4 regions of the Vibrio sp. R10-SG3-ISO10 genome follow, and region 1 is predicted to be linked to each of the others. Evidence: predicted binding sites of a transcription regulator. Region 1 holds the regulator's gene; each other region holds the start of a gene.
What was found. Region 1 encodes PurR, which represses purine synthesis genes. Its sites were predicted from a motif close to TNANGNAAACGTTTNCNTNA; they were not measured.
Positions count from the first base shown of each region.

Region 1 (7,881 bases):
AGCGCTGCATAGCGACAAGTTTGTTTTTGTTGAGGCGTATGACAATGAGTTAGCGCATTTGGTTGAAGCCGGATCGGACTTCTTTATTATGCCGTCCGAGTTTGAGCCTTGTGGTTTGAATCAAATCTACAGCATGGCTTACGGAACGCTACCTATTGTTCGCGGTGTTGGTGGTTTGCGCGACAGTGTCAATGATTATGATGCTGAGCCTGAAAATGCAACGGGTTTTGTATTTGATGAACCAAAGCCAAGTGCTTTGCTTAACGTGTTGCAGCGTTCTTTACTGCTGCACGCGCAGCAACCTAATGAAGTCAAACGCGTTCAATTGTATGCGATGGAGCAGAATTTCTGTTGGAATAAATCGGCAGATGAATACCTATCCTTGTATCACAGTGCGTTGAGCAAACAGTAATATGAAACTAGGCGTCTTTAGGGCGCCTTTTTTGATGGTTACTTACACTTTTAATAAAAGAATAATTAAGAATTGAGGTAAATTGACGTAAATCCCCCTATGTTTATGGTACTCTCCGTAACCAATTTTATTGCTGAGTAAACCCTTTTCGATATGAGTGACACCTTGCTATTTCACAAAACCTTTACCCATCCTACAAGTGATGAATGGGTAGTCTTTGTGCATGGCGCAGGGGGAAGTTCCTCAATTTGGTTTAAGCAAATCAAAGCGTATAAACAGCACTTTAATCTATTACTTATTGATCTTCGTGGTCATGGTAAGTCTAATCAATTGATCAAAGAGTTGATGGCAAACCGCTATACGTTTCAAGCGGTGACAATGGACATTCTTAAGGTGCTCGATCACTTAAAGATACGTTCAGCTCATTTTGTTGGTATGTCTCTCGGCACGATTATTGTTCGAAACCTAGCGGAACTCGCGACAGATAGAGTCAAGTCGATGGTGCTAGGTGGCGCTGTAACGCGATTTAACGTCCGTTCGCAGATATTGGTTAGGCTAGGTGGCATGTGCAAACACGTCATCCCTTACATGTGGCTGTACAGTCTATTCGCTTATATTGTGATGCCGCAGCGTACACAAAGAGAATCAAGGCACTTGTTTATCCGCGAAGCAAAGAAGCTTTGCCAAAAAGAGTTTAAGCGCTGGTTTATTCTCACTTCGGAAGTTAACCCACTGATGAAGTATTTTAAAGATAAGGAATTGCCGATCCCGACGCTCTATTTGATGGGTGAGAAAGACTATATGTTTATTCAGCCTGTCAAAGAGATGGTCGCAGCACATCGTAAAAGTAAGTTACTTGAGATCGCCGATTGCGGCCATGTATGTAACGTCGAGCGACCAGAAGAGTTCAATCACCATTCAATTTCATTTATTCAGCAGCAAATTGAAGCGCCTAAAATCGGTTAAGGTGCTGCTTCTCCGCATTGCCAACATGCGCCAAATTGAGGCTCGTTCACTTCTCCACATTGGTTGCACAGCCAGTTACTGCCGATTTCCGCACTGTTAAATTGCTTGATAACCCCCTTCGCTTGCTTAGCTTGATGAGGGTTAAGTAACCACACATAGGGTTCACTGCTCTCCCCAAAGGGAATTTCCCCTTGGAGCCCAAATACGCCTTCGCCACGGACTTCACATTCAATCTGTTGAGACTTAAGAAGCTCACAAACAATGTGAGCTTCAGTTGGCGTAGATGCGGAATAGATCCTCATTATGCATTTCCGTTTGATGTTGATGGGGACGCCTTAATTTTAGTCATAATCCATTTTGCAATGACAGGGAACAACCCGAGAAGTGCGAAAGAAGCCAAAACGGTAGGAGAGACGATACCCGACAAGCTGTCTATTTGAGCGAGTTGAGTGCCGGCATTTAGGTACACAGCGGTTCCTGGCAACATACCTAGTTGGCTAACCAAATAGAATCGAGTTGTCGCGATGGGAGTCAAACCCATTAACAAGTTGATTAGGAAAAATGGGAATACTGGAATCAATCGCAATGAGAACAGATAAAATGCGCCATCTTTTTCAACGCCTTGATTGATGGCATTGAGCTTGTCACCAAACTTACTCTGTACCCAATCACGTAATAAGTATCGGCTGCTTAAAAATGCGAGTGTTGCCCCAATGGTGCTGGCGAAAGAGACCAACAGTAAGCTTGTCCAGAAACCAAATAGAGCGGCGCCTAAAAGGGTAACGACCGCAGCGCCAGGAATTGAGAAAGCGGTGATAGCAACATAGGCGATAAAATAGCTAGCAGCGGCGATAGTAAAGTTATCTGCGATAAATGCGGCGAGCTCTGCTTGCTGCGCCTTCGCGTTTTCTAGCGTGAGATACTGACCAAAATTTACGCCAAGTAAAACAATTAGTGCGACGAAAACAATTCCTAGGATGATCTTTTTATTCATGTTGTGCAGCTCCATCATATTTCATGGATATCAATTATTAGTGTTACTAGACAAGACAGGGAAAGCAAGCCACAAATTTCAAGATGGCAGATAAAAACCAATAAAAAAGTCAGCACAAAGGCTGACTTCTTAAACAAATTTATTTTTAGGTTAGCTGACTTGAGTTAACAGCTCCTGACGGCGACTTTGGGGGATAACCGACCAGTGTGTCCCTTTAATGGCACCTTCTAAAGCCCAGAGAAGTTCGATGTTTACATCGGAAGAGTGTGTAGTCTGAATGGCTTTAAACGCATGTACGGCTCCCACTTGTTCCAGATTCTCTACCGAATCTATACCAGCTTTCTTGAGCATGCGCTCAGTCGCTAGCCGCAAGTTAGGCAGATCTTTCAAACGATTGGGTTTCGCTTGCGATTGGCATTGCTTCTCTTGATTTGCTGCTTTTAAGGCGACGTTCGCAATCTTTAAGGTTTTATTTGCGTCAGCTGCCCAATCATCACAAAGCGCAAAATACTTCGTCACGACGGGGAATCCGCGTTTTTTGTAAACATAGGGTTCTAGCCCTTGAGACCTGAACTGTTTAGCGAGAGCCGCGTCCGCGCGTACGTGTAGTTTATCGTTGACGACAAGTGCGAACATAGTGTCATCAGCAAAAATGCCAAAGCCACCAAACATTGAGCGAGACTTAATATGTCCTAACTGCTCAAATAAACGCATTGAGTCTTTTAGTATTGGTTTATCCATGCTGTGTTTTCTCGGTGTATAAGTATACGCCACCAATGCAGGTCCGAGAGATTAGCAAAATTATGCAGAGACATTGTCAGTAAGGTGTCATACGAGTGCAAGTAAAAGCGGTATGACAGTTTGCATATTCGCCATCGGCAACCCCGCTACCAGACAATAAATTGTTTAAGGCCGGAGGCTTTGCGTCCCATCCTTTCGAAATGGTTTGCCCTGTTCGTGGCATTAATCGAACACATTAAGAATAAATAAAATCTGCGCAGAACATCACGTTTGTATCGGATAAATGTGATGTTGGTTCAATAAATAGAGGGGAGATATACGCCTAGCCAATAGTACGACTACCAGCTAAGCGTCTGACTTAAGGTTATTTATTTAGATTACGAACGGTATTGCGCTCGACAATTTCTGGGTGCATCTCGAACACACGTTTTTCGTGCTCTTTATCTTTAATGCGCTCAAGAAGAATTTCGAAGGCATTCTTACCAACGCGACGTTTTGGTTGGTGCACTGTTGTTAGAGGTGGAGAGAAGTACTCTGCTAGTTCAATATTATCGTAGCCGATTACTGAGATGTCTTGAGGTATTTGAATGCCTTTCTGTTGTAGACGGCTCATTAAGCCAAGCGCCATCGTGTCATTAAAACAGAACACGGCTGTTGGCTTTTTATCCATCGCCACAATTTTATCCGCAGCCAGTACCGCCGTATCACATTCGAAGTTGCCTTCAAGAATCCAATCTTCGTTTACTGATAAATCAGCTTCAGCCATTGCGCGCTTAAAGCCACTAATACGCTCAACACACGCCGCTTTCTCGAAGTGACCACTTAAACAAGCAATGTCAGTATGACCGCGCTCGATCAGATATTTTGTCGCTAGATAGCCGCCTTCTTCAGAGTTATCGATGATCTTATCGGCTTGAGAACTCTCTGGACCCCAGTCCATTACTACTTTTGGAATGTCTTTGTGGCGGTCGAGCATTTCGCTCAGCTCTTCAGTCAGATCTGAACACATCACTAGGATGCCATCTACACGCTTTTCAGCCAGCATGCGAATGTAGTCGCGTTGCTTCTCATAGATGCCGCCGGTATTACACAGAATCAAGGTGTAACCTTGGCGGTAGCAGTAGCTTTCTACGCCGTCGATAACTTCTGAGAAAAATAGGTTAGTCGATTGCGTCACTAACATACCGATTGTACGAGTAGTGTTGCACTTAAGACTACGAGCAACGGCACTCGGTGCATAGTTAAGCTCGGTTACCGCTTCCATCACTTTTTCTTGTGTCGCTTCGGCAACAAAGCGTGTCTTGTTAATCACGTGAGACACAGTGGTTGTTGAAACACCAGCAAGGCGAGCAACGTCTTTAATAGTGGCCATAAATTTTGTCCTGTCGATGACTGCCACGAGAATATATTCAGTTTAGAATAAGTTGGCAGAAAGTATCAGAAACACAAAAACCGCTCTTATTTAGCGGTTTGTATTTGAATAGTTCATTTTTATCGTTTGCGGTCACGATTTTAGACCGCAATCCGACTTAGGGCAAACATATTTCGTCAAACTGACCTGTGCCAGTTCACATTGTCAGACTCTATTCGCCGATTAAATATGTGCAGTCCAACTCCAAGAACGCCACAGTGAGAGAAGCGATCGCAGAGTAAAAACCGAATTCATCGAGCGTTTGACACTTAGCCGAAAACTTAGGTGTCCAACTTAGAAGGTGCTGACGAATGAAGCTCTCTTGTTCGATAAGCGCTTCTTCAATATGACGCTCTTGCTCAAGTTCATTAGAGCGAATGATAAGGTTACCGAGAAAATCCAGCTCAATGGCAATGTGATCAGCCGGCTCATTTAGGCTTTCATCAACGGCTACACCATGCTCTAGCATTAATGCTTCCATCTCTTTGGCAGGCTTGTCGTTAAGCAGGCCTGTGTCTCCAATGTACATTGAAGCATAAGGCAGTGCCGAGTCGCGGTCAGACTTTAAAAATAGATCACAAAAGTCAGCGGCAAGCTCTAGTTGCGCATCTTCGCGATCGATTAAGCGATTAAGTGCATCAATGACACGATCAATCGACGGTTTAAGAGCGGCATTCTCGCCAAGGCCAGTAAGGAAAGAGCGGATTTGAGCTGAATGGTACTGCTCCAGATTCTCTTCCGTTAATTCCTTGGCGTAAAGGCTTGAAAGCCACCAATAAATTTCCGCACGTTTCTCATTGAATGCTTTGATTTCTTGCATTAGGTATCACTCCCAAAATAACTACCTATTAGTGTAACTAATAAAAATGAATAGCGGTAATGGCTTACGTGACAATAAAAGACGAATTATGAGCATATATTAACAAAGGCGGAGGTTTTGTTTTGAATCAATAAAAAATCATCTTTCTCGTTTTTAAAGTGATAAATACTAGAAATGTTACTATTTATGAATAGAATAAATGATAGAACTATTCCCAATGTAAATTAAGTGGTGCAGATGAGTTATCATGTACTAGTAGTAGAAGACGACGTAGTGACTCGCAGCAAGCTTGTTGGCTACTTTCAGAATGAAGGTTACCAAGTCAGTGAAGCAGAAAGCGGCGAGCAGATGCGAGACATGCTACAAAGCAACGCGATTGATTTGGTGATGTTGGATATTAATCTGCCGGGTGAAGATGGATTAATGCTAACTCGCGAACTTCGCAGTCAATCAGACATTGGAATTATCCTGGTAACAGGACGCACGGACAGCATCGACAAAATCGTTGGCCTCGAAATGGGCGCTGATGACTATGTCACTAAACCTTTTGAATTACGAGAGCTACTGGTTCGAGTTAAGAACTTGCTGTGGCGAATTTCTGCTGCACGTAATTCGTCAGGCTCTGACAGCGCAGCGAAGCAAGATGATAATGTCGTTCGCTTTGGCGAGTGGACGTTTGACGTTCAACGCCGTGCTCTGAGTCGTAACGGGGAGCCAGTTAAGCTGACTAAAGCAGAATACGAACTGTTAGTGGCTTTATCCTCTTATCCGAATCAAGTTCTTAGTCGCGAGCGTATCTTGAACATGATCAGCCACCGTGTTGATGCACCAAACGATCGCACAATTGACGTGTTGATTCGTCGCATGCGAGCAAAAATGGAATTCGATCCAAAGAATCCACAAATTTTTGTCACCGTTCATGGCGAAGGCTATATGTTTGCCGGTGACTAAGGTCAACAAACCCAAACACCAAGCTAACAGACATAAAAATACCGAGGCTTGCCTCGGTATTTTTCTATCTAGGATTTATACCAATCTTATTCAACTTGGTATCAAACTTTGCTTTCAGAAGCTTGCAGCGCTTGCTCTTCATAATCTGACGCCCAATTTCTAAGCTTTTGCCAGATTCTACCAAGAGTTTCATGCCAGTAACGTTCAGTTTGCTCTAGGTATTTCCCTTTCGGTGTGTATTTTTCCCATGCTTGAGAGATGTTGCTGTGCGCTAAATAATTGGTTGGCGCTGGGTAGGGTTTTAGCCCTGCCGAATGAAACTCATTTAGGGCACGCTCCATATGACTTGCTGAAGTCACCACAACCAGTTTTTTGGTATTAACGAATGCTGCCGCTTGTCTCGCTTCTTCCCAAGTGTCTTTGGCGGTTTCTAACAGGATAATGTCAGATTTAGAGACGCCAAGGGCGAGAGCCACTTTCGCCATCATACGTGCATTACTCACTTCAGAGCCGCCCGCATAGCCAGACAAAATCAATTTAGAGCCAGGATAAATACGCATGATGCGAATACCTTCGGCAAGACGCATTAATCCGGTTCGGCTTAATTCAGAAGTGGGTGGGATCTTATCGTCCACAACATGACCACTGCCGAGCACCATAACGTAATCGATCGATTGGTCGACCGGAAAAAAAGCAGAGTATTGGCGTTCAAGCGGCATCAACAAACGAGAAGAGACGGGTTGAAAAGCGATAAGAAAGATGCCGATGAAAGAGAATAGAACAACAAAGCAGCCGGTCTTCTGTTTACGAGTAAACATGATCAACATTAAGCCGAATAGACCGATGATTAGCATCGCGGGAAGCGGCATAAGTAGAGAAGACACAACTTTTTTCAGCTCAAACATACTAAATAGTCCGAAAAAACATCAATTGATTATAATTTAAGAGAAAGCCTCTTTATTCCTGCTTTTCTTATGACAGAATAGCAGCACGATTAGACATGATAACCTAAGCTGCTGTGACTGAAGACCGCAATTTCGACGATATTGCCCACAAATTTGCAAAAAATATTTACGGTTCTGACAAAGGAGAGATTCGCCAAGTCATTGTTTGGGAAGATCTTCAACAGATACTTAATACTGTTGATGGGGCAAATCAGCAACTCAATGTGCTAGATGCAGGTGGTGGATTGGCACAAATGTCGCAAAAGCTAGCTAAGCTCGGACATCATGTCGCGTTATGTGATCTATCTTCTGAAATGCTGCTGTTAGCAGAGCAGGATATTGCAAATAATGGCTTGCTTGAGCAGTATCGCTTCATTCATTCGCCAGTCCAATCGCTTGATCAGCACCTAGAATCCCAAGTGGATGTGGTCTTGTTTCATGCGGTCATGGAGTGGTTAGCTGATCCAAAACCTGCTCTAGAGAAAGTATTAGAGCAGGTTAAGCCAGGTGGGATGGCATCTATCATGTTTTATAACCACCATGGTTTGGTCTATAAGAATGTCGTGTGTGGCAACATTCCGCATGTATTAGATGGGATGCCGCATCGCAATAGATTTAAATTGCAGCCACAAAAAGGCTTAA
Region 1 covers NZ_JCBDHG010000020.1:318,720-326,600, forward strand. The annotation lists gene glgA (glycogen synthase GlgA) at 1-412, shown strand, start outside; gene AC6R16_RS11455 (alpha/beta fold hydrolase) at 566-1,378, shown strand; gene AC6R16_RS11460 (putative signal transducing protein) at 1,375-1,680, opposite strand; gene AC6R16_RS11465 (TVP38/TMEM64 family protein) at 1,680-2,372, opposite strand; gene AC6R16_RS11470 (TfoX/Sxy family DNA transformation protein) at 2,523-3,113, opposite strand; cyclic di-GMP riboswitch class I at 3,247-3,333, opposite strand; gene purR (HTH-type transcriptional repressor PurR) at 3,478-4,485, opposite strand; gene torD (molecular chaperone TorD) at 4,697-5,344, opposite strand; gene torR (two-component system response regulator TorR) at 5,582-6,295, shown strand; gene elyC (envelope biogenesis factor ElyC) at 6,397-7,200, opposite strand; gene cmoM (tRNA uridine 5-oxyacetic acid(34) methyltransferase CmoM) at 7,314-7,881, shown strand, end outside.

Region 2 (7,881 bases), on a different contig from region 1:
GGGCTTTGCACTCACTGCGATAAATGTATCGATATCTGTGGTCACAAATCGAGCCCCAAGATTAGGCGTTACAATGTCACTCAGATCTTGGAACTCATCCGTAGCCAACACTTCTTTATTTCCGGCATCACGGTTTCGGGTGGAGAAGCCACTCTCCAGCTTCCGTTTATCATAGCGTTATTTAGTGCCATCAAAGCAGACAGAGAGTTAGGGCATCTAACCTGTTTCATTGATAGTAACGGCTATTTACCCATTCATGCTTGGGAGAGAGTCACACCTGTTCTTGATGGCGTTATGCTCGATTTAAAATCGTGGCAGAGTGAAACGCATCAGTGGCTAACCAGAAGAGACAACCATAGGGTGATTGATTCGATTCGCTACCTAGCAAGCGGCAAAAAACTGCATGAGCTTAGGCTGTTACACGTTCCGAGGAAAAGCGATCTGGACAGTGAAATCGATGAGGTTGTGAAGCTAATCCGTTCACTGCCAGATGATGTAGTCGTTCGACTCAATGCGTTTCAGCATCATGGGGTGAGTGGGCAAGCACTAGAGTGGGTAAAATGTAGCGAAGATGAGATGAATCGGTTTCGCTCACTTATTGCAGATAAAATTGTCCAACCGATACTTACCCCCGCTATATATACTTAGTCCGCGATCGTTAATTGCTGATGGAGCCAGTGTAGCGCTGGGTTGTTTAAGCTTGCTTGGTTCCACACTAAGCTATAGGCAACCTCACCATACTCAAAAGGAAGAGGTTTAGAAACTAAGCCTTTCGCTTGCGCTGCGTTTTCAGCCCACATTTTAGAGCAGGTCAGTAAGTGTTGTGAATGGTGGCACATGATCGCGGCAGCGCCGAAATCCGCGACTGACATAGCCACCTTACGGGCGCCGTACTTTTGTGTCAGGTTTTGCTCGAAGTAGGGCTCAGCGAGATCTTTGTCCAAAATACCGATATGCTGATACGAGAGGTATCCGGGTATATCCAACTCACTCTTTGCGAGTGGGTGTAGTTCTGACATCAAGCACACCATCTCATCTGAATGAATCTGTTTCCACATTAGCTCTCGGCTCCGAGTCGGCGGTTGGCTAATATCATGCGGTAAGATCATAAAATCGACTTGCCCGCGCACCAAGGCATCAAAACTTAACTGCTCTTTCGCATAAACATTGATAGCTCTTGCTTTGGCGAGCTGGTTTATGATGAGCGCGATTTTTGACGCGAACAGTTCAAAGGTACTTTCGCGCATAGAGAGAGAAATCGTCCCCTCAAATTCCGCTGGTTTGAAAGCACCTTGGTGCAAAATACCATTCATGCTCGACAATATTTTATGAACTTCAGAACCAATACTAAGCGCAAATGGCGTTGGAATTAATTGGCCTCCCTCACGGTAGAACAGCTCATCTTTAAGTTGATCACGCAGCTGGTTGAGAGTCTTACTCACACTCGACGGGGTAACGCATAGAACCTTGGCGGCATTGGTGACGCTATGAGTACTAAGAAGGACATGTAACACGGTAAGGTGTTTAAGGCTGATTCGAGAAAGGGCTAGGTAATCCATAACTATTTAATTCAGTAGGAATACTAATGTTATACCCGCTGTCGAGAAGATTGGAAATAGCAGATTAACCATTTTATCTATTTGGTTGCGAGAGTCAGATGACATTAGATTAAAGTGTAATCATAAACTAGACTTTACTATGAGTTCCAAGCTGGGGATGGTCAGTGATGAAGCAACGTATTGGCAAGCAGAATGGGCTTGTGACGATATTTTTCACGGTAGCTTCAGCGGTTCTAATTGGGTTTATAGGATTAGCCGTTGATTCAGGTTTTGCCTATGGAGACTTCAGACAAGCCCAAATAGCAGCGGATGCTGGCGCCATTTCTGCTGCATTTGAAAAATATCATGGTCATAGCAGCAGTGACATTCAAAAATATGGTACTTCAGAAGTACAGGCTCATGGTTTTGAAAACGGCGTCAATGGTGTTTCAATATCTGTCAACAGCCCTCCTTCATCCGGACCTTATGCTGGAGATAGCGATTTTGTCGAGGTTGTCATCACAAAGGATGTGTCTACTTTCTTCCTAAAGTTTATTGGTTTTGACAGTTTCAACTATTCAGCTAGGGCGGTTGCTAATGGAGTGATTTCGTCCAGTGCTTGTGTCTACGCGCTAGGTGACGATCATGAAAAAGCTTTCCATGTTTCAAGTGGCTCTACTCTCAGCGCAAATTGTGGCGCGCATGCGAACTCTGAAGATAGCAAGGGCCTTTATGTCGATAGTGGTTCTACATTGGAAACATCCAAAGTTGATGTTGTTGGAGGAGCCTATGAGAGTGGCAGTACGATAGATCCATCCGCTAATGAAGGTGCTGATGCAATTTCAGACCCTCTTAGCTCCCTTGCCGCCCCAGCTGTTGCATATGGTGGTTGTGATTATAGTGGAAACAGTAAGGGTGGTGGGTTGTATGAACGTTATGAGATTGATTCACAAACTCGAACCATTAACCCAGGCTCTTATTGCGGAGGTCTTTTTATCAAGGGTTCAGCTGACGTAACTATGAGCCCCGGAACATACATAATGCAAGGAGGGGGGCTCGTTGTTGATGGTAGTGACGCTAAGTTGGAGGGAGATGGGGTCTTTATATATAACACTTGCGCCAAGATGGCTTGTAGCAACTATGGCAGCAGCTATAGCGAAGAAGAGTTTCACCCTTTGGATGTAAAATCTTCAGGAACCTTAAATCTATCTGCTTGTAGTCAAGCAAGCACTACAGCGTGTGAGAGCGGTGTAGAAGACGAGTATGAAGACATTTTTTGGTACACCGACAGAGATGCACCGGAAACGTCCGGCCCGCAACAAGACCCTGTTAATAAGCTTAACAGTAGTGCTAGCGCACAGTTGGCAGGGACTTTCTATGCGGGCAATCAGTACTTGGAAATATCAAGTAACACGGATGTGGCGGCAACAAATGGTGTATTCATAACCAGATATATACAAGTAGCCAGTGATTCTTCTCTTGTTATAACCCATAACTCGAGTGCACCAAGTGGACTAAGTTCAGGTCCTTATGTTCGAATTTCGCTTGTTGAGTGAAAAGGAGATCAAGCAATGAAACGCATTAACAACCAACTTGGACTCGCTGCCGTTGAACTGACAATACTCACTCCGTTCATTATGTTGCTCCTTTATATCGCTGTCGACTTCGGTAGAGTCATGTCCGAAGTTATTGTGACCAATAGTTCTGCCAATGCAGCCGCTGGATATGGCTCGATACACAGCACCGATATTGATGAAGCAATAGATTCCGCGGGCATGTTAGCGATTGCCTCAAAAGATGCGCAAGGTTTATCCATGAATACCGGTGAATCTTCTCGCGTAGACGTAACTTCTGTTAGAGTTTGTCGCTGCTACGACTCAGACGCAGTTTCTTTGCCTGAACCAACAGAGAGCGCATGTTCCGAAAGCTGCCCTGAAAACAAAGAAGTGTACATACAAACAACGGTTTCACGAAACTTTAAAACCTTCAGCGGCCATGATGCGATGCCTGGGACCGTCACTTTGAATAGGTCTGCGAGGTACAGAGTGGAATGAAGCGCTTCAGTAGATATTCAAGTACGCAAAAAGGGATGACAATTGTTGAATTCACCCTAGTGTCGGTACTTTTTATGTTTATGATTTTCTCTATTATAGAGGGGGCTAGGTATGTGTATTCAAATGGCGCTTTGTCTCACTTAGCTAGAGAGGGAGCCCGTTATGCTGCAGTAAGAGGCAGCCAGGCTGTTAAAGATCCTCTAAGGTCTAGTGATGCTCCAGCAACTGAGTCGACTATTTCTGCCTTTGTTCAGTCACGTTCACCGATAAACAATGTGACCACTTCAGTGGTTTGGTCTCCGGATAACTCACCTGGCAGTGAGGTCGATGTCACCGTCTCCCACGAATTTTCTTCATTTATTACTTTGTTTAACGACTTGACTATATCTAGCACGGCTTCAAGCACGATATACTTTTGATAAAATAATGCCCCAACCAGTGGTTAGGGCATTAATTCGATTGCGTTTGGAGCTAGTCAACCAAACCGTAATCACGACTAAGGATATCTATGATTTCCTGTTTTGGATTGTCGCTTAGCTCAATCTCAGCGCCTGTTATTTTCTCAGCAATGCCGAGGTAAGTCTTAGAAATATCCATCAAGGCTTCTAGAGGTAGTTCATTGTCACGCGCTAATGCTTCACGCTCATCCATACGCTCTTTGTTAAGCAGAATGTCTGGATCAGGGAAGTGGTTAAGCAAGAACTGACGGAAGCCTTCTTTCGAGTTCTCTACGATATTTCCTGCATCGTATTCGCGCTCATCCCAAATGCGTGATGAATCTGGAGTGCCCACTTCATCCATGTAGATCAGCTTTTCGTTACCTGCTGCATCGTTGACGTAGCCAAATTCAAATTTGGTATCAACAAAGATTTGCTCGATTTCTGCAAGAGCGTTGCTAATGACAACAAAGCCTTCGCGTAGCAGTTTTTCATATTGAGCGATATCATCTGCTTTAGAGAAGTTGAACGCTTCGAAGTTATCAACGATGTTTTGGCGAGTAATGTTGACGTCATCCGCTTCAGGCACGCCCGGAATGCCTTTTAAAATGCCTTTCGTTGAAGGTGTCATCAGCAGCTCTGGCAACGCTTTATCCTTTTCTAGCCCTTCTGGTAACTCAATACCACAGAACTCACGTTCGCCTTTCTCATAAGAGCGCCACATTGAGCCAGTAATGTACTGGCGGCAGATCGCTTCAATCATAATTGGTTTCGCTTTTTGAACGATCCAAACGAAAGGGTGGGGAATATCAAGGATGTGGCTGTCTGCCAAACCGTTGTCTTTGAACAGCTTAAACCAGTGGTTGGAAATCGCATTGAGTGCCGCGCCTTTTCCAGGAACCCCTTTTAAGCCGCCTTCAGCATGCCAGATACAGTCAAACGCTGAGATACGGTCACTGATTACCATGATAGCAAGAGGCGCATCAGGGGCAACGTCATAACCTTTTTCTTGGATAAGACGCTTGCTGTCTTCTTCAGTTAGCCAGTAAACAGAGCGAACTTTTCCACTGTGGACGGGTTTATCGGTACGAATTGGAAGATCATCGTTAACAGCTAGAACTTGATCAGCGAGACTCATTTTGACATTCCTATACTTTAGCAAGGTGGTGAAATTATCCACGCAGATAATTTATTTGCTTCGCATAATACCAGAACTATTTTGTGCTGCCAGAGAAAAAGCAAACGTTTGCTTTGTTTTTTTCTATATGGCGAAAAACAGCTCAATAGGGTGCAAAAAAGAAAAAGCCCCACACAAGGTAGGGCAAAAAGACAGTGAATTTGTTGAGCTTGTTAGTGATACTGGTTAACTCTGCCCTCAACGAAAAAGACTTCACACTGGAATTGGATAGCATGGTTGCGGAGTAAGCTTTGCTCAACCATAGGAATATTGTTTGATGCAACAACAGCACTCGCATTACCTGATTCAATCGCTTTCTTAACAATTTCAAACTCAGACTGTTTTTGAGAAGCTTTCATCTGGATAATTTTCTTACAGCTCACACTGAAGGCAGCGAACTGCTCATAGTCAGGGCGAGGACATTCAGCAGTAAATAAGATCCATTGTTTCTGGCCAGAAAGACCAGCTAGGCGACTTAACGTATCGTTATCGATGTTCATTGGCGCTGTAGGTTGAGCCAAAACATTGTATTTAGAGAACGTGTGAGTTTGAGTATGTGCCTGAATCATAATTACTGTTCCTTTGTACATGCTGTATGGTTATACAGTAGTTTTTATTGGCTGTGTTGGCAAGCATTTTTGTGCAGCATTTAAACAGAGTTAGAACGATGTGAGTTCGGTGTGTTATTTAAAGTGTTGATATATAAAATAAATATAAAGTTGTTGGGTGCGAGAGAGATTTGACAAATAATTCATAAATAGTGATGCAGGTCACTATGGCTTATACAGTGTTATACAGTAGTACTGGATAACACTGTATGTCAGAACGTCAGTAGCGTTATAAGAATCGCTCGGGGAAGTCGCTAAAAATCGCGTCTAGGTTAGGGAGGTGTTTCAGTGAATTTGGGTTGTTGACGGTGTAGCTCCATACCTGATATCCGTCATGCTTGAGTTGTTCAATCTGCTGCTTGTTAGCCCTGTGATAGTTGATGTTGCAACTAAACGCATCGACTTCTTTAAGGAGAGTTTTGGTTTTCTTGTCGAGACGATTACACAACACACCGAGTCTATATTGCGGGAGCAATTGGTTAAGTTGACGTATAACTGCATGACTAAAACTCGAAAGCACTACATCGCAAGGATCAACATTATTTTTGGCTAATTGCGCTTTGAGTAACTCACACACCTTTTGAACATCATGGCGGTCTACTTTTATCTCAAGGTTGAGTTTTAAGTTGTGTGTTTTAGCCAGAGTGAGAAGTTCTTCTAGAGTGAGAAGCGTCTGGTTGGCAAACTCTGCATTAAACCAAGCACCAAAATCATATTCTTTCAGTTGCTTCAGAGTCAGTTTATCGATACGACCGGAACCGTCACTGCATCTATTAATTGTATGATCGTGACAGATAACAAGTTGGTCGTCCTTTGTGGGCTGCACGTCTACCTCAACCCAATCGAGCCCGAGGTTAATGGCCGCTTCTATACTGACTTTAGTATTTTCAGGGTAGCGACCAGCGACTCCGCGATGTCCAACAATAATCATATTTTCTTCTCAATGATGGAAAGAGAACAGATTACTCCTTCGCTGAAATTTTGGATAGATAATTCATAGCCATTACAGCCTAAATCTGACACTATCAGTCGGATATTAATAATAAAATAGATAGGTCGTTCGACCTTAGAGAGATGTAAATTGAACGCTGAAAGTAAAGCTGCCTGGATTCTGTTCTTCACCACTGCACTCGCTGGTTTAGGCTGGATCTTCTCCAAAGAAGCAATACAAGGTCTTCCCCCATTTGGTTTTGTTGGGTTGCGCTTTGTTGTGGCTTCTATTTGCTTGTTACCACTGTGCTATAAGCGCTTTAGGGACTTAACAACCCAATTGCTACTTCAAGCCATAGGAGGAGGTAGCATTCTGGCGTTAGCGCTACTGACTTGGGTTTATGCAATTTCTATCAGTGAGACGCTCGGTGAAGGGGCATTTATTGTCAGCCTTTCGATGATCATTGTGCCAATCATTGCATGGGTACTTTACAAAGAAAGACCGAAAAGAGCCTTTTGGGTTTCGATGCCGATTGCTATCGCTGGCTTAGCAATGCTGTCATTAACGGATGGGTGGAAAAGCTCAGCAGGGCAATTGTGGTTTCTTGCCAATGCCTGTCTTCTTGCGCTTCACTTCAATGTGAACAGCAAGCTCGCGCAGAAAATGCCTGTTTTGATGCTGACTTGCATTCAACTGTTTGTAACCGGAGTTCTAGCACTGGTTGCTTCGTCATTATTTGAGACGATACCTGAAAGTGTTGAAGCGTCTATTTGGGGTTGGTTTGCTCTTAGCGCACTGCTAGCTACGAGTCTTAGGTACGTGATGCAAACTCTAGGGCAAAAGGGATGTAACCCAGCCAACGCTGCGCTCATTATGCTTTTGGAACCAATCTGGACGGTTATCCTGAGTATTCTCTGGTATGGAGAACAGCTTTCACGCAACAAGTTAATTGGATGCAGCTTAATTCTGCTTGCTCTGATCTTCTACCGAACTGATGGTCGACTGTTTAAAGGAAGAAACTAGGGTCTGTTGACCTTTTGAGCTGATTTTTGCAGCAGTTTGTGGGTTCTTTATACAAGGCAGAGGCTTTGAGATGTAGTTAACCTACTTGATAAGCCGATAACGCAGTAGAAAGG
Region 2 covers NZ_JCBDHG010000001.1:36,788-44,668, forward strand. The annotation lists gene AC6R16_RS00120 (YjjW family glycine radical enzyme activase) at 1-648, shown strand, start outside; gene AC6R16_RS00125 (LysR family transcriptional regulator) at 645-1,559, opposite strand; gene AC6R16_RS00130 (TadG family pilus assembly protein) at 1,727-3,094, shown strand; gene AC6R16_RS00135 (TadE family protein) at 3,110-3,592, shown strand; gene AC6R16_RS00140 (TadE family protein) at 3,628-4,011, shown strand; gene AC6R16_RS00145 (phosphoribosylaminoimidazolesuccinocarboxamide synthase) at 4,064-5,167, opposite strand; gene AC6R16_RS00150 (hypothetical protein) at 5,380-5,775, opposite strand; gene AC6R16_RS00155 (glycerophosphodiester phosphodiesterase family protein) at 6,044-6,745, opposite strand; gene AC6R16_RS00160 (DMT family transporter) at 6,896-7,768, shown strand.
Region 2: the regulator PurR is predicted to act here: its motif matches at 5,264-5,283, upstream of AC6R16_RS00145 (phosphoribosylaminoimidazolesuccinocarboxamide synthase).

Region 3 (7,881 bases), on a different contig from region 1:
GAAGGAGAAACAAAACCGCAGCTACTCGCCACTTTAAATGATGAGTTCAGCACCTTAGGCGAGTTGACTTATCCGCTCAACGAGGCTGAGAAAGCGGCTGTTTTAGGCCATGGTGAAGTATGGTCTTCACGTCTTTTGGCAGCGCTGCTCAATCAACATTCATTGCCTGCCGTAGCTCAGGATGCGCGCGCTTTTTTACGTGCTGAAGCTGGCACTCAGCCTGAAGTCGACTTTGGTGCTTCTTACCCACTGACTAAAGAAGTATTAGTGCAACACGCTCACCATAGAGTGGTGATCACTGGCTTTATGGCTCAAGATAGCCAAGGACATACGGTGTTACTAGGGCGTAATGGCTCTGACTATTCGGCAACCGTTATCGGCGCGCTGGCAGAAGCGAAACGCGTAACCATCTGGAGTGACGTCGCAGGTGTATACAGTGCAGACCCAAGGTTAGTATCAGATGCCTGTCTTCTGCCGTTATTGCGCTTAGATGAAGCCAGTGAACTCGCAAGACTTGCTGCCCCTGTACTGCATAGCCGTACATTACAGCCCGTTGCTCAAAGTGCGATGGATTTACACCTTCGTTGCAGCTACCAGCCAGAATCTGGTTCTACACGTATTGAACGTGTGCTTGCCTCTGGTCGCGGTGCAAAAATCATCTCATCCCTAGATGAAGTGCTATTAATTCAACTCAATTTCACCTCTGGTCATGATTTCCAGCGAGTCGAAAATGAGGTACTTGCAAGCCTCAAGCGAGCACAGCTTGAACCACTGACTTATGAGGCTCAAGCCGACCAACATTGCTTACGTCTCGCTTATACAAGTGAAATAGTGGGTGGCGCTTTAGAGTATCTCCAAGACGCTGCAATTGAAGCGGAGATTAAGCTTAAAGAAGGTTATTCGATGGTAGCGGCGGTAGGAGCTGGCGTAACCAAGAATGCCAACCACTGCTATGGTTTCTACCAACAACTCAAGTCTTCACCTGTCGAATTTATTTCCGAGTCATTGTCAGGGCTTAGCTTAGTTGCCGTTTTACGCACAACCGATACTAAGCCTTTAGTTAAAGCTATTCATAGCCAATTGTTCCAAGCCCAAAAACGTGTCGCCATTGCCCTATGTGGTAAAGGCAATATAGGCTCAAGCTGGTTAGAACTGTTCACCGAGCAAAAGGGCGAGTTAGAAAAGCGTCATGGCATGAACTTTGAGTTAGTGGCTGTGATCGATAGCCAAACTTATTGGTTCGACCCGAAAGGAATTGATGCGAGCCAAGTCGGATCTCATTTCGATGACGAGGCGATTAGCCACGAAGGAAGCGACTGGATTGAAAAACTCGGTGCCATCCAAGGTTATGATGACCTTGTTGTTTTGGATGTCACTGCCAGTCAAACCTTGGCCCAGCGTTACATAGAAATTGCAGAACAAGGCATGCACCTGATCTCGGCAAATAAAGTTGCTGGTTCAGCCTCGAGCCAATATTACCATCAGGTTCAAGACGCTTTCGCTAAGATCAATCGTCACTGGCTTTACAACGCAACCGTTGGTGCAGGGCTACCAATTAACCACACGGTTCGAGACCTACGTGAAAGTGGTGATGACATTACCGCTTTGTCTGGGATTTTCTCTGGTACTCTCTCGTGGCTGTTTCAACAATACGATGGCAGTGTTCCTTTCGCCGAGCTGGTAGACCTAGCGTGGCAACAAGGTTTAACTGAACCCGACCCGCGCAGTGACTTAGACGGTTCAGACGTTATGCGTAAACTCGTCATCCTCGCGCGCGAGTCAGGCCTTGCATTGGAGCCAGAAGCGGTAAAAGTCGAAAGTTTGGTACCTACAGAGCTCGCAGAGCTATCTCTAGATGAATTTCTTGATAGGAGTGCACTATTAAGCGAACTGCTCGCAGAACGTCTTGAGAAAGCTCAGCGCGAAGACAAAGTGCTTCGCTATGTCGCAAGATTAGAGAAAAATGGCACCGCAACGGTAGGAGTTGAAGCTCTAAGCAAAGAGCATGCTTTAGCGAACTTGCTGCCATGTGACAATATATTCGCTATCGAGAGTAAGTGGTATAAAGATAACCCGCTTGTTATTAGAGGCCCAGGCGCAGGCAAAGAAGTCACCGCAGGTGCGATTCAATCTGATTTGAACCTCCTCTCAAGTTTAATCTAACTCACAAAGGCGCTGATCTCCTCAGCGCCTTTTTACTCTATTCTCTTTCAAGCCTGCATCAATTTAATTCAACCAAACTTGAAGTCAGCTCATGATTAAGTTGAAAAAAATTCATAATCACGTTATTGACATTAAATCGTATTCATTACATTCTGTAGACATATAGACGTCTAAACGTCGATTTGAAATTTTAGAGTTTTATGGCACGGAGTGGCCACAGGGAGAGTAAGATGGGATACACGCACGCGAGTCATATCGACGCCTTAAATCAGAATATCGCCGAACTGTCTGACAATATCAATGTGTCATTCGAGTTTTTTCCACCTAGTAGCGAAAGGATGGAAGAAACACTTTGGAACTCTGTGCACCGCCTTAAGACTCTACAACCAAAATTTGTTTCGGTTACCTATGGTGCTAACTCCGGTGAGCGAGATAGAACACACTCGATTATCAAAGAGATCAAAGATCAAACGGGTCTAGTTGCCGCGCCGCACTTAACCTGTATAGATGCCTCACGCGAAGAACTTATCCAAATCGCCGATGACTACTGGGCAAATGGTATTCAAAGTATTGTCGCGCTGCGTGGTGATATTCCCCCAGGTGGTGGTAAGCCTGAAATGTACGCTTCTGATCTCGTCACACTATTAAAAGATCGTCATGACTTCGATATCTCAGTGGCGGCTTTCCCTGAAGTTCACCCAGAAGCAAAAAGTGCTCAAGCTGACCTACTTAACCTAAAACGTAAGGTAGATGCAGGTGCGAACCGAGCTATCACTCAGTTCTTCTTTGACGTAGAGAGTTACTTGCGATTCCGTGACCGCTGCGTGGCAGCAGGAATAGATGTAGAAATTGTTCCTGGTATTTTACCTGTTTCGAATTTCAAGCAAGCTTCTCGCTTTGCAGCGCAGAACAACGTTAAAGTTCCGGGATGGATGGCTAAGCAGTTTGAAGGTCTGGACGATGACCCAACGACAAGGCAGCTAGTTGGAGCAAGCCAAGCGATTGATATGGTGCGTACATTGAGTCGTGAAGGGGTTAAGGATTTCCATTTCTACACTCTAAACCGTGCGGAAATGACTTACGCCCTGTGCCACACTTTAGGCGTTCGCCCTAAACCATAGGCAATATTCAAATATGACCAATTATTGCTTGGTCATTTTTGTACATAGAAAGCAAAAAGGCTGAACCTGAGTTCAGCCTTTTTTATTCGAGTAGTGATTACTCTACTTCATCCATTTTGCCAAGTAGGCTACGGATGCGCTCTTGCCAAGCAGAGTGCTCTTGCTGCATTTGCTGAGCTTTTTGTTCTAGCTCTTCACGATTGCTACGTAGTTCGTTTGCTTCAGTTGCTAGCTTTTCTTTCTCTTCTTTCAGTTCTTCAACTTCCATTTGTAGAAGAGCAATTGTATCTACTGCAGTTTGGATTTTTGCTTCTAGTTGTTCTAATACTTCAAAAGACATCTTAGCCTACCTATCTATTATTCGGAGAAGGTTTTGGTCACCTATGTTCCAAAACCATTTGCAACCATTCTACTCAGCCGAGAGCGGATAAACACGCCCTATATTGTAGTTTTTTTGCCATTCGATTAAAAAAACAGCGTAAATTGACAATGGCCTTACATCCCTCAAGCGAGCGACATCTATTTGTTAATTTAACCTGTTAGATTGATCCAGTTCAATGGCTGCTCGAGCAAAAAGGCAAACGTTTCCTTTCTGATATGATAAGATCCTGCCGTTTTTGTTTTTCTCTCTTTCCTAACACTTTGGAGTCTTCATGAAACGCGATTTAGCAATGTCATTTTCTCGAGTTACCGAGGGTGCAGCTTTAGCAGGTTACAAGTGGCTTGGCCGCGGCGATAAGAACGCAGCAGATGGCGCTGCTGTTGAAGTCATGCGCAGCTTACTTAATAAAACCGAGATCAGTGGAGAGATCGTGATCGGTGAGGGCGAAATCGACGATGCGCCAATGCTGTACATTGGTGAAAACGTAGGTATTGGTGGAGACGAAGTAGACATCGCTGTCGATCCTATTGAAGGCACGCGTATGACTGCAATGGGTCAATCTAACGCTTTAGCAGTGCTAGCTGCCGGTGAAAAAGGCAGCTTCCTTAAAGCTCCAGACATGTACATGGAGAAGTTAGTTGTTGGCCCTGGTGCAAAGGGCTGTATTGATCTCAATAAACCTCTAAAAGAAAACCTAGAGAACATCGCGCAAGCGCTGAACAAGACTTTAGATACACTTGTGGTCATTACCTTAGCAAAGCCTCGTCACGATGAGGTTATCGCAGAGATGCAGGCAATGGGTGTTCGCGTCTTTGCTGTGCCAGATGGCGATGTTGCTGCGTCTATTCTAACCTGTATGCCTGATAGCGAAGTCGACGTCATGTACTGTATCGGTGGCGCTCCTGAAGGTGTTGTTTCAGCGGCTGTCATTCGCGCCTTAGACGGTGATATGCATGGTCAACTACTGCCTCGCCATGAAGTGAAAGGTGATAGTGAAGAAAACCGCATCTATGGCGCTGCAGAGCTTAAACGCTGCGAAGAAATGGGCGTGAAAGCGAATGTCGTACTTAAGATGGAAGACATGGCACGTAGTGATAACGTTGTATTCTCTGCAACTGGCATTACTAAAGGAGACCTACTTGAAGGTATCTCTCGCCAAGGTAATATCGCTACGACTGAAACTCTGTTAATCCGTGGTCGATGCCGTACTATTCGTCGTATTAAATCGACTCACTACCTAGAGCGTAAAGATCCTGAAGTAAGAGATATTATTCTTTAATAGGTGAACATCAAATTCATAGAAGGTCAGCAGTCGCTGGCCTTTTTTGTTTGGGATACGGGAACGGACTTCGTCCTACGGAGAACTGGTTGAGAGAGTGTGCATGATTCTGTGTGATTGTGTCTTCTAGGAGACAAGTGCTGTCAACACCTTCTGAACCCTCGGCTCTATCAACTTAATTTCAACGCTCACCTCTCGCATCTCAAGCGAAGCGTTCCCGAGGACGCAGTCCGTTCCATTCCTCTTAAACGCAAGAAGCCCGTTGCGTCAGCAACGGGCTTCTAAAACGACGAAAGCCTAGTCGTAAGACTAGGCTTTCTAAATAAGTGGCTGTCGGCCGGGGTTGCGGGCAACCGGGACTCGTTGGTCGCAGAGCAAAATAATACCGCAGATACAAAAAGACCCCAGCATTGCTGCTGAGGTCTGGAATAAGTGGCGGAGCGGACGGGACTCGAACCCGCGACCCCCGGCGTGACAGGCCGGTATTCTAACCAACTGAACTACCGCTCCGCACTGGTTAGACCTAAAGTCTAAATTTAAAGCCTGGCGATGTCCTACTCTCACATGGGGAAGCCCCACACTACCATCGGCGCTAATTCGTTTCACTTCTGAGTTCGGCATGGAATCAGGTGGGTCCAAATCGCTATGGTCGCCAAGCAAATTCTTTAATTCGGAAAGCTGTTATTGTGTTCTCATACACATTCAAATCTGTTCTTGCTTTGAGTCCATCAAAACCCTTTGGGTGTTGTATGGTTAAGCCTCACGGGCAATTAGTACAGGTTAGCTCAACGCCTCACAACGCTTACACACCCTGCCTATCAACGTTCTAGTCTCGAACAACCCTTTAGGACCCTCAAGGGGTCAGGGAAGACTCATCTCAGGGCTCGCTTCCCGCTTAGATGCTTTCAGCGGTTATCGATTCCGAACTTAGCTACCGGGCAATGCGTCTGGCGACACAACCCGAACACCAGAGGTTCGTCCACTCCGGTCCTCTCGTACTAGGAGCAGCCCCCTTCAATCTTCCAACGCCCACGGCAGATAGGGACCGAACTGTCTCACGACGTTCTAAACCCAGCTCGCGTACCACTTTAAATGGCGAACAGCCATACCCTTGGGACCGACTTCAGCCCCAGGATGTGATGAGCCGACATCGAGGTGCCAAACACCGCCGTCGATATGAACTCTTGGGCGGTATCAGCCTGTTATCCCCGGAGTACCTTTTATCCGTTGAGCGATGGCCCTTCCATACAGAACCACCGGATCACTATGACCTGCTTTCGCACCTGCTCGAATTGTCATTCTCGCAGTCAAGCGGGCTTATGCCATTGCACTAACCTCACGATGTCCAACCGTGATTAGCCCACCTTCGTGCTCCTCCGTTACTCTTTGGGAGGAGACCGCCCCAGTCAAACTACCCACCAGGCACTGTCCTCAACCCGGATAACGGGTCTAAGTTAGAACATCAACACTACAAGGGTGGTATTTCAAGGACGGCTCCACCGATACTGGCGTACCGGTTTCAAAGCCTCCCACCTATCCTACACATGTAGGGTCAATGTTCAGTGCCAAGCTGTAGTAAAGGTTCACGGGGTCTTTCCGTCTAGCCGCGGGTACACTGCATCTTCACAGCGATTTCAATTTCACTGAGTCTCGGGTGGAGACAGCGTGGCCATCATTACGCCATTCGTGCAGGTCGGAACTTACCCGACAAGGAATTTCGCTACCTTAGGACCGTTATAGTTACGGCCGCCGTTTACCGGGGCTTCGATCAAGAGCTTCGACTTACGTCTAACCCCATCAATTAACCTTCCGGCACCGGGCAGGCGTCACACCGTATACGTCATCTTACGATTTTGCACAGTGCTGTGTTTTTAATAAACAGTTGCAGCCACCTGGTATCTGCGACTCTCAATAGCTCCATCCGCAAGGGACTTCACCGTCAAGAGCGTACCTTCTCCCGAAGTTACGGTACCATTTTGCCTAGTTCCTTCACCCGAGTTCTCTCAAGCGCCTTGGTATTCTCTACCCGACCACCTGTGTCGGTTTGGGGTACGATTCCTTACAATCTGAAGCTTAGAGGCTTTTCCTGGAAGCATGGCATCAATGACTTCACTACCGTAGTAGCTCGACATCGTGTCTCAGCCTTAAAGAGAGCCGGATTTACCTAACTCTCAAGCCTACGCACTTGAACCTGGACAACCGTCGCCAGGCCCACCTAGCCTTCTCCGTCCCCCCATCGCAATTGTAAGAAGTACGGGAATATTAACCCGTTTCCCATCGACTACGCCTTTCGGCCTCGCCTTAGGGGTCGACTTACCCTGCCCCGATTAACGTTGGACAGGAACCCTTGGTCTTCCGGCGAGGAGGTTTTTCACCCCCTTTATCGTTACTCATGTCAGCATTCGCACTTCTGATACCTCCAGCAGACTTTACAATCCACCTTCAACGGCTTACAGAACGCTCCCCTACCCAATACAATAAATTGCATTGCCGCAGCTTCGGTTTATAGCTTAGCCCCGTTACATCTTCCGCGCAGGCCGACTCGACTAGTGAGCTATTACGCTTTCTTTAAATGATGGCTGCTTCTAAGCCAACATCCTAGCTGTCTAAGCCTTCCCACATCGTTTCCCACTTAGCTATAATTTGGGACCTTAGCTGGCGGTCTGGGTTGTTTCCCTCTCCACGACGGACGTTAGCACCCGCCGTGTGTCTCCCGGATAGTACTTACTGGTATTCGGAGTTTGCAAAGGGTTGGTAAGTCGGGATGACCCCCTAGCCTTAACAGTGCTCTACCCCCAGTAGTATTCGTCCGAGGCTCTACCTAAATAGATTTCGGGGAGAACCAGCTATCTCCAGGTTTGATTGGCCTTTCACCCCTAGCCACAAGTCATCCGCTAATTTTTCAACATTAGTCGGTTCGGTCCTCCAGTTGATGT
Region 3 covers NZ_JCBDHG010000023.1:263,088-270,968, forward strand. The annotation lists gene AC6R16_RS19560 (bifunctional aspartate kinase/homoserine dehydrogenase II) at 1-2,163, shown strand, start outside; gene metF (methylenetetrahydrofolate reductase) at 2,394-3,284, shown strand; gene zapB (cell division protein ZapB) at 3,382-3,624, opposite strand; gene glpX (class II fructose-bisphosphatase) at 3,938-4,945, shown strand; tRNA gene AC6R16_RS19580 (tRNA-Asp) at 5,379-5,455, opposite strand; rRNA gene rrf (5S ribosomal RNA) at 5,487-5,602, opposite strand; rRNA gene AC6R16_RS19590 (23S ribosomal RNA) at 5,695-7,881, opposite strand, start outside.
Region 3: the regulator PurR is predicted to act here: its motif matches at 3,858-3,877, upstream of glpX (class II fructose-bisphosphatase).

Region 4 (7,881 bases), 260 kb from region 1:
CTGGGTTGTCACGTAGACCTTGCATCTTGTGCGTTGTCTCAGCCCAGATAGTACGCAGTTCAGTGCGGTTACGCTCAAGAACTACCGTGTCACCAGAAGTAATCACTAGCTCATCAGACGCTTCAACTGAGCCGATTACGTGTGAACACGCTTCTAGGCCATTTGCTGCTAGCGTAGACAGTACAGAGTCTAGGTCATCGTTCTTAACCTGAAGTACCGCACCTAGCTCTTCGTTGAATAGTGCCGCTAGCGTGTCTTCGCCTAGGTCAGCGATATCAGCTTTCACACCACAGTGACCCGCGAATGCCATCTCAGCTAAAGTAACGAATAGACCGCCATCACCCTTATCGTGGTATGCCACAACTTGGTCGTTCGCGACAAGAGTTTGAACGCCTTCGTAGAAACCTTTTAGCTGCGCTGCGTTGTCTACGTCTGCTGGCTTATCACCAAGCTGCTTGTAAACCTGCGCCAATGCCGTTGCGCCTAGACGGTTTTGACCGTTACCTAGGTCGATAAGTACAAGGCTAGTATCGCCTTTGTCTGTGCGAAGCTGAGGAGTAATTGTCTTACGTACATCTTCAACACGTGCAAACGCAGTGATGATTAGAGATAGCGGAGAGGTTACTTCTTTCTGCTCGCCATTCTCTTCCCACTTGGTCTTCATCGACATTGAGTCTTTACCCACAGGGATAGTTAGACCAAGCGCTGGACATAGCTCTTCACCCACCGCTTTCACCGCTTCGTAAAGACCTGCATCTTCGCCAGGGTGACCGGCTGGAGACATCCAGTTTGCAGACAGTTTAATGTGTTTGATATCACCGATGTTTGTCGCTGCGATGTTTGTAATTGCCTCACCCACCGCTAGACGAGCCGAAGCACCGAAGTCTAGCAGAGCCACTGGCGTACGCTCACCCATCGACATCGCTTCACCGTGGTAAGTGTCGTAGCTTGCTGCAGTTACTGCGCAGTTTGCTACTGGCACCTGCCATGGGCCAACCATTTGGTCACGCGCCACTAGGCCAGTCACCGTACGGTCACCAATAGTGATAAGGAATGTTTTCTCTGCAACCGTTGGTAGACGTAGCACGCGCTCTGCGGCTTCGTTTAACTCAATACCGTCACGGTTAACTGCTGGATTGTTCGCTTTCAGTGTTTTCGCATCACGGTGCATCTTAGGTGTCTTACCTAGAAGCACATCCATCGGCATGTCGATTGGCGTGTTGTCGAAGTGTGAATCTTCAAGTTTCAGTTCACGCTCTTCCGTTGCCACACCTACTACAGCGTATGGTGCGCGCTCACGCTTACAGATCGCATCGAATACTTCCATGTTCTCTGGTGCAACCGCCATTACGTAGCGCTCTTGAGATTCGTTACACCAGATCTCAAGCGGGCTCATGCCAGGTTCGTCGTTTGGTACATCACGCAGTTGGAAGATGCCGCCACGCTCGCCATCGTCTACAAGCTCTGGAAGTGCGTTAGAGATACCGCCTGCGCCTACATCGTGGATGAATGCGATTGGGTTCTCTTCACCAAGCTGCCAACAACGGTCGATAACTTCCTGACAGCGGCGTTCCATCTCTGGGTTTTCACGCTGTACTGAAGCAAAATCTAGATCTTCTGCTGATTGACCAGACGCCATTGAAGATGCCGCACCGCCACCAAGGCCGATATTCATCGCAGGACCACCAAGAACGATTAGGCTTGCACCGACTGGGATCTCTTTCTTCTGTACGTGCTCGTCACGGATGTTACCCATACCACCAGCAATCATGATTGGCTTGTGGTAACCGCGAACCTCTTCACCTGCGTGAGAGTTAACTTTCTCTTCGTAAGTACGGAAGTAACCAAGTAGGTTTGGACGACCAAATTCGTTGTTGAACGCCGCGCCACCAAGTGGGCCTTCTAGCATAATATCTAGTGCGTTAACGATGCGACCTGGCTTACCAAAATCTGTTTCCCATGGCTGTTCAAAACCAGGAATACGTAGGTTAGATGTAGTGAAACCAACTAGACCGGCTTTTGGCTTACCGCCAATACCTGTTGCGCCTTCGTCGCGGATTTCACCACCAGAACCAGTCGAAGCGCCCGGCCAAGGAGAGATAGCCGTTGGGTGGTTGTGCGTTTCCACCTTCATTAGGATGTGCGCTTTCTCTTGGTTGTAACCGTACTGGCGAGTTTCTGGGTTCGGGAAGAAACGACCTACATCAGAGCCCACCATTACTGCTGCGTTATCTTTGTACGCAGACAGCACGTTTTCTGGTGTCGTTTCGAATGTGTTCTTGATCATCTTGAACAGAGACTTCTCTTGCTTAACGCCGTCGATAGTCCAGTCTGCGTTAAAGATCTTGTGACGACAGTGCTCCGAGTTCGCCTGTGCAAACATCATCAGTTCGATGTCTGTCGGGTTACGATCTAGCTTGTTTACAAACGCATCGTAAAGGTATTCGATTTCGTCATCGGCAAGTGCAAGGCCTAGGGTAACGTTTGCGTTTTCAAGCGCAGCACGGCCGCCATTAAGTAGGTCAACATCCGCTACTGGAGCAGGTTCTGCCACTTGGAAAAGCGCTTGTGCAGATTCAAAGTCAGTGAAAACCACTTCCATCATGCGGTCATGAAGAATCGCTTTAAGCTCGACGAGTTGCAGTTCAGTCAGTTCAGCAGAAGTTTCAATGTAATAAGCCGTGCCGCGCTCTAGACGAACGACTTTATCTAAGCCACAGTTATTAGCAATGTCAGTCGATTTTGAAGACCATGGCGAGATAGTACCAGGGCGAGGAGTAGCTAGCAGAAGAAGACCTTCTGGCTCGTGCTCTTCAATTGTTGGACCGTAAGTCAGTAGTTTTTCTAGTTTCTCAACTTCAGACGCATCTAGGTCTGACGTTAGATCAGCAAAGTGAGCAAACTCAGCGTAAATACCGGTTACAGGTAGGCCAAGTTCACGACAAAGCTCTAGAAGCTTGTTAACACGAAATTCAGATAGAGCTGGGGAGCCACGAAAAATTCTCATGCGCTTAGGTCTCTCATGCAATTGATTAAGGTGATATTGGAATAAATTCAGTGGGTTACTGTATTTTCTTCGAAGCTATTCCCGAAGGTTTTTCAAACCTATGCCGATTCCACCTCTTTGATGCGAGCGCATTATATAGCAATTGTTTTTGTGATGTAACACCAAAAGCAACCGTTTGCGTCATTTTTTTTGTCAATTTTGAAATACAGCAAGATTAAGAATTTAAGAACTCTTATCTCGCCTAGTCACTGATTGGCTTGCCTTGTTATGACACTTTGATATAAATGCCGTACTGGATGTATGAGATCGTTGTTAATGAAGAAGTATTATATAAGTCACTTTAAGTCACTGAGCCTAATTATGTTTGCCGCTTTGCTGCTTTCTGGCTGTCAAATAGAGTCTGAACCTAAAAGTGAACTCGACTTAATTAAAGAGCGTGGCGTGCTGCGCGTGGGCACACTCAATAATCAACTATCGTATTACATTGGCCCAGATGGCCCTGCGGGTCTCGATTATGAATTGGCGCGGGAGTTTGCCAATGAATTGGGCGTTCAGCTTGAAATGAAGCCTGCTTATCGTATTTCTAGCCTTTACCCTGCTCTAGAAAAAGGAGAGATCGACATCATTGCCGCGGGGCTGAGTCAATCTCCAGAAAGGCTCAAAAACTTTCGTCCAGGCCCTGCTTACTATTACGTAAGCCAACAAGTGGTCTACAAAAAAGGCAATTGGCGTCCAAGAAACTTAAAGCAGTTGCTTGCAAAGCAGGCTGAATTGATTGAGAAAAATGAAGGAAAAGACGTTTTGAGTATTGTTGGAGATTCTCACTTCAATAAGACTCTGACCGACATTCAGGCTCAGCACCCAGAATTTTCTTACCATATCGACCCCAATGCTGACGTTAACGATCTGCTTAAAGCCGTCTCTCAAGGGGAACTTAGATTCACTGTCGCAGATTCGGTCGAGGTTTCATTATCACAACGTATCTACCCTGATATTGCTTTAGCATTCGAACTGACTGAAGACCAACCTATCTCATGGTTCTTGCGCCCTTCTCAGGATGAAAGCTTATATGGCTTATTGATTGAGTTTTTCGGTGCGGTTAATCAATCGGGACATCTTGCTTCTTTAGAAGAGAAATACATTGGCCACATTGGCAGCTTTGATTATGTCGATACTCGCGCCTTCATTCGTGCACTCGATTCCAAACTGCCTAAATGGTCGCCTTTATTTAAGAAGTATTCAGATGAATTTGACTGGCGCTTAGTCGCAGCATTGGCTTACCAAGAGTCTCACTGGAACCCGGTGGCAAAATCTCCGACTGGTGTACGCGGTATGATGATGCTGACCTTACCAACGGCAAAAAGTGTTGGAGTGACTAACCGTCTCGATCCTGAGCAATCAGTGCGCGGCGGTGTAGAGTACCTGCGTAGAATGGTCGATCGCATTCCTGATTCGATTGAAGAGCACGAAAAGATCTGGTTTGCGCTGGCTTCATATAACGTGGGATATGGGCATATGATGGATGCAAGACGCCTAACCAAACGTCAGGGCGGGAACCCCGATGCGTGGTCAGATGTAAAAGATCGTCTACCATTGCTGCGTCAAAAGAAATACTACAGCCAAACTCGTTATGGTTTTGCACGCGGTGATGAAGCGCGAAATTACGTCGAGAATATTCGCCGTTATTACCAAAGTATCATTGGTCATGTTGAGCAGCAGACAGCATCTAGCGAAGACGTAAGCATAGATGACCTTACTGTGATCCAAGTACCTGAAACTGCGGTCTCAGACGCTATGCCTATCTCAGCGGCAGAGCCTGCATCAGCGAGTAAAAGCACCAACGAATAATCACTGTTAAGAGCGCAACTTTGTTTAAAGATTGCGCTCTTGAATTCCCTATCCCTCGCCCACATATAATATCGTGTCGAAGATCACTTGCGAACTTTCTTAAAATCGTAACAATGAGCAGGTATAAGACGTTAACCGTCTGAATATCAGTTACCTTCGATACCGTTCGTGATTGATTTTATTTTAACCACAATAGGAGGTTGTTTTATGCAAAGACGTAAAATGCAGTCAAAACGCCTTAATAAAACCGTTGCCGCAAACCGTCGTAAGCGTATGTTAAGCAACAACAAGAAAAAGGTGATTGCACGTCACCGCGCATTTATGCAGTTAATCGCTGTATAAACCCAGAGAGCAAACATCTTAGCTAAGATGTTTGCTTGAAAACCTACTGGCCCCTCTGCTGCAACTTTCTCGCTTTTTTACGCTGCGCTTTTTGCTCCTTACGACGACGTCTAAAAAACGTCTGTAACTGAATACGGCACTCATCTTCTAGTAGGCCATATTCAACATCCGCATAGTGGTAAGCCGCTTGGTGTTCGAATAGATTCAACACACTTCCTGCAGCCCCTGCTTTGAGATCGCGCGCCCCAAATACGATTCGCTTGACTCGACTATGTAGAAGTGCGCCTGCGCACATCGGGCATGGCTCTAAAGTGACATAAAGTGTCGTGTCCAGCAAACGGTAGTTCTGCAAGGCTTGCCCAGCTTTACGTAGAGTCTGCATTTCGGCATGAGCCGTCGCGTCATGCTCGCCAATGGATTGATTCCACCCCTCAGCAATCACTTCGCCCTCTTTTACGAGTACAGCGCCAACAGGCACTTCACCTTCAGCTTCTGCTCTTTCGGCAAGCTTAAGTGCCAAACGCATAAAATGATGATCTTGTTCAGAAAATTGTGGGGCTTCTTGCTCAGTAGACACTATGTTTGCTCGCAGCATTAATTGGGGGGATGGATTATAGCGTTTCAAATCGAGTATAACAAAACGCCCAGCGTTTTAAGCTGGGCGGTGTTAATAAAGAGTTCGGTTAGATTAAAAACCTAACGGTAAACCAAAGGTAAAGAAGCCAATCAATACTGCCGACCACAAAGTCAAGAAAGCAACAGAATATGGCACCATAATGGCAATCACATCACCAAATGTCAGCTCAGGTTTGTACTTACGCATAAAGGCCAGAACAACACCCGCATAGCTCATCATAGGTGTAATGATGTTGGTTGAAGAATCAGCAACACGGTAAGCCGCGGTGACTAAATCTGGCGTCATGTTTGGGTTAACCTGATACAGCATAGGAACGAAGATTGGACCAAGCAGCATCCATTTTGACGTTAGGCCACCAACGAACAAGTTAATCACAGCAGTGGTCAAAATAAAGCCAAGTAGCATTAACGCTGGGAACTGTTGAAGACCTAATGACTGTAAGAAAGTGGCGCCAAGGTAAGTCACATAAGTACCTAAACCTGAGTAGCTAAGTAGCGCTAAGAAGTTGTAACAGAAGAAGGTTAGTACTAACACATAACCCATGGTGTTCATCTGCTTAACCATCGCACTTACAACGTCTTGCAGCTTCTTGAACTTGCCTGTTGCCACACCAAAACAAAGACCAACAACAGCAAACACTAAAGAGATCAGCAGGATGATGTTATCTAAGTAAGGGGTAACTTCTTTACCAGCTTCATTGGTATAGGTCGCTAACGGGCCAACCGCTAAGCCATAGATCGCAGCTATGGTTACTAACAGGCCAACACCAGACCAACGCAGACCTTTTTGCTCTTTCTCCGTAAGTTCAAACTCATCAAAATTTACTTCTTCAGGCAGTTGATATGACATCTTTTCCAGACGAGGAGTGATAAAGCGTGTGGTTACCCAAGCACCAACGACAGCGAGTAAGAAGGTTGACACTAAAACGAAGAAATAGTGCATTGTTGCTGGGTTAAGCTCTTCACCGTTGCGACCAACGAATGGGATGTTTTGTGACTCGGCAAAGATCTTAGCGTTCACACCCAAAACAACATCAACTGGTGTTGCTGGTAGTAAGTTAGCGCTAAAGCCTGCTGATACACCTGCAAATGCCGCCGCCATACCAATCAATGGGTTTTTGCCAAGACCTGCATATAGTAGGCCCGCTAAAGGAATCAGTACTAAGTAACCTGCATCAGCCGCAATAGAACTCATGATGCCAAGGAAGACAACTAATAGTGGAAGTAAGCGGTCGCTAATCTTTAGGCCGACTTTTTTGATAACTGCGGTTAAAAGTCCGGAGTTCTCGGCGATACCTACACCTAACATTACAATCAAGATAACGCCAAGTACGCCATGACCAAACGCTAGCCAGTTTTGCAGTAGAGCGTTCTCAAACATCCAACGGAAATTTTCCGCCGCTAGCATGTTCTTAATCGAGAACTCAACGGCTTCCCCACCTTTGCCAATGGTTTCAAAGCTCACGCCATCCATTAATCCGGTAATGACCAGAGAAAGCGCAAACAAGAACATAAATATAATGACCGGATCTGGGATCTTCTTACCCGCTCTTTCGATGAACCCTATCACCCCTGAAGGCTTTGCTTCAGGCGCTGCAATTTCACTCATAAATGACATCCTAAACTTTTAACTGAGTCACATTTAATAAATTGGTCGGGCACATTATCAAACAGAATATATGGTGTAAAACCACACTCATAAGAGTAAGCGATATAAAAAACCATCATTAATAGCTATAACCAAACAAAAGGCCAAAGCGCAACATTCGGATCTACTGTTAATGTCAATTAATCGCCATTTAAAAGAATTTATAACCAATAAAAATTAATTTTTACAATTAAAGAAACCAGTATTAATCCATTTATTAGACTTATATTCCACTCAAAAACAAAAGCCTCGCAAATTAGCGAGGCTTTATCATTCAGTGTTCGGTGACCAACAATTACATCGTGTAAGTGTATGGCGCTTGAATACCTAGAGGGATACCTAGCATCCAGTACGCAACTAGGAAGATAGACCAACCGATTAGCATTGCGATAGAGAATGG
Region 4 covers NZ_JCBDHG010000020.1:61,541-69,421, reverse strand. The annotation lists gene purL (phosphoribosylformylglycinamidine synthase) at 1-3,007, opposite strand, end outside; gene mltF (membrane-bound lytic murein transglycosylase MltF) at 3,323-4,855, shown strand; gene AC6R16_RS10300 (hypothetical protein) at 5,063-5,197, shown strand; gene tadA (tRNA adenosine(34) deaminase TadA) at 5,241-5,792, opposite strand; gene AC6R16_RS10290 (AbgT family transporter) at 5,886-7,442, opposite strand; gene AC6R16_RS10285 (AbgT family transporter) at 7,777-7,881, opposite strand, start outside.
Region 4: the regulator PurR is predicted to act here: its motif matches at 3,171-3,190, upstream of purL (phosphoribosylformylglycinamidine synthase).